DNA from 3 places in the Secundilactobacillus malefermentans genome. Region 3 is predicted to be linked to each of the others. Evidence: a T-box and tRNA genes for the amino acid it is inferred to sense, from the RefSeq annotation. Region 3 holds a T-box; the other regions hold tRNA genes.
The links. The T-box of region 3 lies ahead of pheS (phenylalanine--tRNA ligase subunit alpha). A T-box ahead of a tRNA ligase gene usually reads a tRNA of that ligase, here a tRNA-Phe.

Region 1: it has a tRNA-Phe gene. The T-box ahead of pheS (phenylalanine--tRNA ligase subunit alpha) is inferred to sense a tRNA for this amino acid. The anticodon was not compared.
Region 2: it has a tRNA-Phe gene. The T-box ahead of pheS (phenylalanine--tRNA ligase subunit alpha) is inferred to sense a tRNA for this amino acid. The anticodon was not compared.

Annotation. Positions count from the first base shown of each region.
Region 1 is NZ_CP042371.1:1,773,582-1,775,813, reverse strand. It holds tRNA gene FGL90_RS08725 (tRNA-Leu) at 301-385, opposite strand; tRNA gene FGL90_RS08720 (tRNA-Cys) at 408-478, opposite strand; tRNA gene FGL90_RS08715 (tRNA-Gln) at 504-575, opposite strand; tRNA gene FGL90_RS08710 (tRNA-His) at 582-656, opposite strand; tRNA gene FGL90_RS08705 (tRNA-Trp) at 671-741, opposite strand; tRNA gene FGL90_RS08700 (tRNA-Tyr) at 743-828, opposite strand; tRNA gene FGL90_RS08695 (tRNA-Phe) at 833-905, opposite strand; tRNA gene FGL90_RS08690 (tRNA-Asp) at 953-1,026, opposite strand; tRNA gene FGL90_RS08685 (tRNA-Val) at 1,050-1,122, opposite strand; tRNA gene FGL90_RS08680 (tRNA-Glu) at 1,127-1,198, opposite strand; tRNA gene FGL90_RS08675 (tRNA-Ser) at 1,214-1,305, opposite strand; rRNA gene rrf (5S ribosomal RNA) at 1,382-1,498, opposite strand; rRNA gene FGL90_RS08665 (23S ribosomal RNA) at 1,560-2,232, opposite strand, start outside.
Region 2 is NZ_CP042371.1:239,867-242,098, forward strand. It holds gene FGL90_RS01175 (IS110 family RNA-guided transposase) at 1-262, shown strand, start outside; tRNA gene FGL90_RS01180 (tRNA-Asp) at 511-584, opposite strand; tRNA gene FGL90_RS01185 (tRNA-Met) at 589-662, opposite strand; tRNA gene FGL90_RS01190 (tRNA-Glu) at 681-752, opposite strand; tRNA gene FGL90_RS01195 (tRNA-Ser) at 766-853, opposite strand; tRNA gene FGL90_RS01200 (tRNA-Ile) at 860-934, opposite strand; tRNA gene FGL90_RS01205 (tRNA-Gly) at 950-1,020, opposite strand; tRNA gene FGL90_RS01210 (tRNA-Phe) at 1,030-1,102, opposite strand; tRNA gene FGL90_RS01215 (tRNA-Asp) at 1,107-1,180, opposite strand; tRNA gene FGL90_RS01220 (tRNA-Met) at 1,185-1,258, opposite strand; tRNA gene FGL90_RS01225 (tRNA-Ser) at 1,269-1,358, opposite strand; tRNA gene FGL90_RS01230 (tRNA-Ile) at 1,409-1,482, opposite strand; tRNA gene FGL90_RS01235 (tRNA-Met) at 1,499-1,572, opposite strand; tRNA gene FGL90_RS01240 (tRNA-Pro) at 1,609-1,682, opposite strand; tRNA gene FGL90_RS01245 (tRNA-Arg) at 1,688-1,761, opposite strand; tRNA gene FGL90_RS01250 (tRNA-Leu) at 1,777-1,862, opposite strand; tRNA gene FGL90_RS01255 (tRNA-Gly) at 1,877-1,948, opposite strand; tRNA gene FGL90_RS01260 (tRNA-Thr) at 1,964-2,037, opposite strand; tRNA gene FGL90_RS01265 (tRNA-Lys) at 2,071-2,143, opposite strand; tRNA gene FGL90_RS01270 (tRNA-Val) at 2,146-2,218, opposite strand; rRNA gene rrf (5S ribosomal RNA) at 2,225-2,232, opposite strand, start outside.
Region 3 is NZ_CP042371.1:17,668-19,899, forward strand. It holds gene pheT (phenylalanine--tRNA ligase subunit beta) at 1-63, opposite strand, end outside; gene pheS (phenylalanine--tRNA ligase subunit alpha) at 71-1,117, opposite strand; T-box leader at 1,167-1,380, opposite strand; gene FGL90_RS00100 (winged helix-turn-helix transcriptional regulator) at 1,395-1,775, opposite strand; gene FGL90_RS00105 (HD domain-containing protein) at 1,800-2,232, opposite strand, start outside.

The DNA of each region.
Region 1 (2,232 bases), 270 kb from region 3:
AAGCCTTGGACTCTATAAAGTATTCTGGGGACAGTGAAACAATAGCATGTGGTATGTAAAACTACTCGTAAGTACAATAGATAATCTTTTTTCTCTGTATGTGCACCATTTAGTGCACCAAAATTTTACATCAATTCCTTTTAATTCCATATATTTGTGTTTTATGGATAAACATACTAAATAAGAAAATGAATAAATGTATTATTATTAGGCTAAAAACGCCGATTTATCAGTACTTTAGACCACAAAAAAAGAACCAAGAATAAAATTCTCAGTTCTCATACATAAATATAACACCTATACCGGAGGTGGGGTTCGAACCCACACGTCCTCAACGGACACTGGATTTTGAGTCCAGCGCGTCTGCCAGTTCCGCCACTCCGGCATATTCCCATTTAATTGGGCAAAGGCGGTAATCGGATTCGAACCGACGATGAAGGTTTTGCAGACCTCTGCCTTACCACTTGGCTATACCGCCATGTTATAAAATTGATCGAATCCAACTGGGTTAGCTGGATTCGAACCAGCGCATGACGGAGTCAAAGTCCGTTGCCTTACCACTTGGCTATAACCCAATCAAGGGCGGTATGTGGGACTCGAACCCACGCATGCCGGAACCACAATCCGGTGTGTTAACCAAACTTCACCAATACCGCCATAACATCATTAACAGGGATAGTAGGAGTTGAACCCACACCGACGGTTTTGGAGACCGTAGTTCTACCATTAAACTATATCCCTATGGTGGATGGGAGTGGATTCGAACCACCGAACCCGAAGGAGCGGATTTACAGTCCGCCGCGTTTAGCCAGACTTCGCTACCCATCCATAATGGCGCGGGACGGAATCGAACCGCCGACACACGGAGCTTCAATCCGTTGCTCTACCAACTGAGCTACCGAGCCATTTACCTAATAAGATGTTAAGTATTAAATTAATAACAACATAACAACGGTCCGTACGAGACTCGAACTCGTGATCTCCTGCGTGACAGGCAGGCGTCCTAACCAGCTAGACCAACGGACCATAACCATTATTATATCATTGAATGGAGGATACAGGGCTCGAACCTGTGACCCTCTGCTTGTAAGGCAGACGCTCTCCCAACTGAGCTAATCCTCCAAGATGACCCGTATGGGACTCGAACCCATGTTACCGCCGTGAAAGGGCGGTGTCTTAACCGCTTGACCAACGGGTCATATTTGTTTGTAAACGGAGAGTGAGGGATTCGAACCCTCGAAACAGGTTTTTGCCCGTTTACACCATTTCCAATGGTGCTCCTTCGGCCAGCTCGGACAACTCTCCATCTAACTTCCGATAGGAGGATTCGAACCTCCTTTGTTTAAACAACTTTCACCATCTAGAAATATCGGAATAAATTGCGTGGCAACGTCCTACCCTTGCAGGGGGCGATCCCCCAACTACTCTCGGCGTGCTAAAGCTTAACTTCTGTGTTCGGCATGGGAACAGGTGTATCCTTTAGGCTATCGCCACCACACTATTGAGAACTTGAGCTCTCAAAACTAGATAATATCAATTCCTTCAGAGAACACCACTCTGTGGTTAAGTCCTCGACCGATTAGTACTGGTCCGCTCCATGCATCGCTGCACTTCCACTCCCAGCCTATCTACCTGATCATCTCTCAGGGGTCTTACTTCCTTAATGGAATGGGAAATCTCATCTCGAGGTGAGTTTCACACTTAGATGCTTTCAGCGTTTATCTCATCCATACATAGCTACCCAGCGATGCTCCTGGCGGAACAACTGGTACACCAGCGGTATGTCCATTCCGGTCCTCTCGTACTAGGAACAGATCCTCTCAAATTTCCTACGCCCGCGACGGATAGGGACCGAACTGTCTCACGACGTTCTGAACCCAGCTCGCGTACCGCTTTAATGGGCGAACAGCCCAACCCTTGGGACCGACTACAGCCCCAGGATGCGATGAGCCGACATCGAGGTGCCAAACCTCCCCGTCGATGTGGACTCTTGGGGGAGATAAGCCTGTTATCCCCAGGGTAGCTTTTATCCGTTGAGCGATGGCCCTTCCATACGGTACCACCGGATCACTAAGCCCGACTTTCGTCCCTGCTCGACTTGTCTGTCTCGCAGTCAAGCTCCCTTCTGCCTTTACACTCTATGAATGATTTCCAACCATTCTGAGGGAACCTTTGGGCGCCTCCGTTACTCTTTAGGAGGCGACCGCCCCAGTCAAACTACCCACCTGACAC
Region 2 (2,232 bases), 220 kb from region 3:
CGAGATGATGCAGCATATTCGAAAGCGCGGTAATCCATATGCAAGAAAAATATTATTTAAAGCTGTCTTAAACATGATGAGTGTCGCCAAATATCATCCATCGAATATCAGTATTTTTTATCAACGCAAAAAGCAATCTTCTAGTGAATCACACACTAAGAAGATTGCCATAGCTGCGATGGGACGTCTGATTAGGACCATCTACCACCTAATTAAAAATAATGAATTATATGATTCAACACAATTCTCACCAGAGAAATAAATCATAATTCATTCACACACAATTATAACACCTCAAAAAATCAATAACACCAGAGGTGCTATTTATCATACATTTATTCGGTAATACAATCTATAAAACACGGGAAAAAATCTTAAAGTACTGCTCAAAAAAAAGAGAACCCCATAAAATAGAGGTTTCTCTTGACTAATCGTAGAAAAATAGCCATTACCTAATTGAAGTAGGTAATGACTATTTTTAAAACAACATCATAAACTTAATAAAATTGACGGTCCGTACGAGACTCGAACTCGTGATCTCCTGCGTGACAGGCAGGCGTCCTAACCAGCTAGACCAACGGACCATAATTGCGGGAGCTGGATTTGAACCAACGACCTTCGGGTTATGAGCCCGACGAGCTACCAGACTGCTCCATCCCGCGATAATTTTAATAAAATGATGACCCGTATGGGACTCGGACCCATGTTACCGCCGTGAAAGGGCGGTGTCTTAACCGCTTGACCAACGGGTCATATTATTGTTAACGGAGAAGGAGAGATTCGAACTCTCGCGCCGCTTACGCGACCTATACCCTTAGCAGGGGCACCTCTTCAGCCACTTGAGTACTTCTCCAAAAAGTGGGCCTAAATGGACTCGAACCATCGACCTCACGCTTATCAGGCGTGCGCTCTAAACCAACTGAGCTATAGGCCCATTGAAAATGAACGAAGCGGGTAACGAGAATCGAACTCGCGACAACAGCTTGGAAGGCTGTGGTTTTACCACTAAACTATACCCGCATAACTAAATGGCGCGGGACGGAATCGAACCGCCGACACACGGAGCTTCAATCCGTTGCTCTACCAACTGAGCTACCGAGCCAAAACGGTCCGTACGAGACTCGAACTCGTGATCTCCTGCGTGACAGGCAGGCGTCCTAACCAGCTAGACCAACGGACCATAATTGCGGGAGCTGGATTTGAACCAACGACCTTCGGGTTATGAGCCCGACGAGCTACCAGACTGCTCCATCCCGCGATAATTAAAAAGGAGGATGAGAGATTCGAACTCTCGCGTGGTTTGACCCACCTGACGGTTTTCAAGACCGTTCCCTTCAGCCAGACTTGGGTAATCCTCCATGATATTTAAATGTGATCCGTAAAAAGCATATAAACTCACATACACCAATGGACCTTGTAGGACTCGAACCTACGACCGAACGGTTATGAGCCGTTTGCTCTAACCAACTGAGCTAAAGGTCCAGGTTCTGAGACCTAATCGCGGCGGGGGGGATCGAACCCTCGACCTCCCGGGTATGAACCGGACGCTCTAGCCAGCTGAGCTACACCGCGAAGTGTTAAATAAAACACTATTAAAATTTTATTTAATCGGGAAGACAGGATTCGAACCTGCGACCCCCTGGTCCCAAACCAGGTGCTCTACCAAGCTGAGCTACTTCCCGTTAAATGCACCCAGTAGGAGTCGAACCTACAACCTTCTGATTCGTAGTCAGACACTCTATCCAGTTGCGCTATGGGTGCAAAATATTAAGTTAATGCCGAGGACCGGGATCGAACCGGTACGGTCATCACTGACCGCAGGATTTTAAGTCCTGTGCGTCTGCCAATTCCGCCACCCCGGCGTTATTTTGGCATAAGCGGAAGACGGGATTCGAACCCGCGACCCCCACCATGGCAAGGTGATGTTCTACCACTGAACTACTTCCGCAATAATTTGGTACAATGCCGACTAGAAGATTCGAACTTCCGACCCCCTGTTTACAAGACAGGTGCTCTGACCAGCTGAGCTAAGTCGGCATAACTATAAGTCGGTACGCTTCTTTGAAGCAATGAGCCGTGACAGTCTCGAACTGTCGACCCTCTGATTAAAAGTCAGATGCTCTACCAACTGAGCTAACGGCTCAATGGAGGATACAGGGCTCGAACCTGTGACCCTCTGCTTGTAAGGCAGACGCTCTCCCAACTGAGCTAATCCTCCATGATCGCGTGGCA
Region 3 (2,232 bases):
TAATTCGGTAGCCGGTACATCTATATCTAAATATTCTTTTAACCAGTTATACGAGATTTTCATTTATAAACTACCCTTTCATTGAAAATTGATTTAAGAAGCGTTCATCATCTAAGTAGAAGTTTCGGATGTCATCTACTCCATACTTCAACATTGCAAATCGATCAGGACCCAATCCAAAGGCAAATCCGCCATAAATATCAGAATCTACCCCCGCCATTTTCAGAACATTTGGATGAACCATTCCGGCTCCTAGAACTTCAATCCAGCCGGTATGTTTGCAAACTGCACATCCTTTTCCGCCACAGTTGAAACAGGTAATATCTGCTTCAACAGATGGTTCAGTAAATGGGAAATAACTTGGTCGAAGTCGAACATCAAAACGATCGCCAAATAGTTCATGAGCAACAAGTTCTAGCGTTCCCTTTAAATCAGCCATTGTAACGTGCTTATCAATCACTAATCCTTCAACCTGATGAAATTGATGTGAATGAGTAGGATCGTCGGTGTCACGACGATAAACAACCCCTGGGGAGATCATTTTCAAAGGCCCTTTAGAAAAGTCATGCTTCTCCATGGTTCTTGCCTGCATTGGTGAGGTTTGAGTTCTCATCAATATATCTTTCGTAATATAGAACGTGTCTTGCATATCACGAGCTGGATGATCTTTTGGTAAATTCATCATTTCAAAATTATAACGATCCTCTTCTACTTCGGGACCACTTAATACTTGATAGCCCATTCCAAGAAAAAGATCTTCAATCTGATCAATAATTTGTTGAATCACGTGCGCATTTCCGCGTGCGGCTGGCTTTCCAGGCAGCGTTACATCAATTTTTTCTTTTTCTAATTTTACTGTTAAGAGCTTTTGATCAATTTCTTCTTTGCGAGCATCAATGGCTTCTTGTAGCCGATCCCGCACTTCATTTGCAAAACTTCCCACGACAGGACGTTCTTCGGGGCTTAAATCCTTCATCCCTCTTAAAACCTTTGTAATAGGACCTTTTTTACCTAACAAATGCACCCGTAGTTCATTTAATTCATCTTGCTCAGACGTCGATTTTAAATCCTCAAGACCTTGATTTAATAGCTCTGATAAACGATCTTTCAATGACATTTGATTACCTCCTAATATAATTTTGGGCACAAAAAAACTCCATCCCCCAAAAAGGGACGAAGTATCGCGGTACCACCCTTGTTTACCCAAATAAATGAGTACACTCAGAATACTTAACGGGTATTATCCGGAATATTTTTTGATTATCGCCCAATACTCAGCTCAGGAATGAATTCGGCCCATTGAGATTGATGATTTTTCAGTTAACAATCATCTTCCTGTAATCTCGTCTGAAGTCTACTGCTTTCCCTCAACACTTTTATTATCAATTAATAGTTTAACGATTATTGTCAAATTGGTCAACCACTGTTTCGCCTTTAACTTCATACCATTTTTCCGCCCAATCGTGAATATTAGCCATGGTACTAGCCAAATCTTTTCCTTTTTCAGTTAAAGCATAGTCAATCAATGAAGAATTTAAATGTGTATTTCGCACAATAATTCCTTCATCCTCAAGTTCTTTTAAACGTTCAACTAAAACGCGATCACTGCACTTTGGCACTTTTTCAGCTAATGTTTTAAAACGCTGATTTCCTAAATGCAATAAAACGTCAATAATTAATCCATTCCACTTTTTCCCAAGAATCGCAAAAGTTTTAGCAAACCTTGGACACAACTCAAAATCGACTGGATTTTCATAAGCCATCGTTTCAGACATTAGCTCTAATCCCCTTTGTTTAAATTATTCATTACTTGCTTTTTGTAATCGGTGCTGCCATTTGGTACGCAATGGTGAAAAGAACTCATTTACGGCTTCGTAATCGTCAACGAGAGAAACAATCATACTCTCCTTGTATTTAGGGGTTGCCAAAGTTGCACCCCACATATGCTTCAGAATAATATCTTTTTCCATGGGTGAAAGTTCTGTTATTTTTTCGGCGTTACGTAAAGCAACTCTTGGATGAATGAAGGCATGTGAGCCTAAATTGAATTTAGTCGTCCGCCAGTCGTAATAAAACAAGTCATGTAATAAACCTGCTCTCGCTACCGCTCTCGTATTTAAATTAAGCCGTTTAGCAATTACGTAACTGTCATATGAAACTGATAGTGAATGTTCCAATCGTGTTGAATGGTGATGTTGAGTATAGTTTGCCAATTTTTGGACTGCTGAAGTT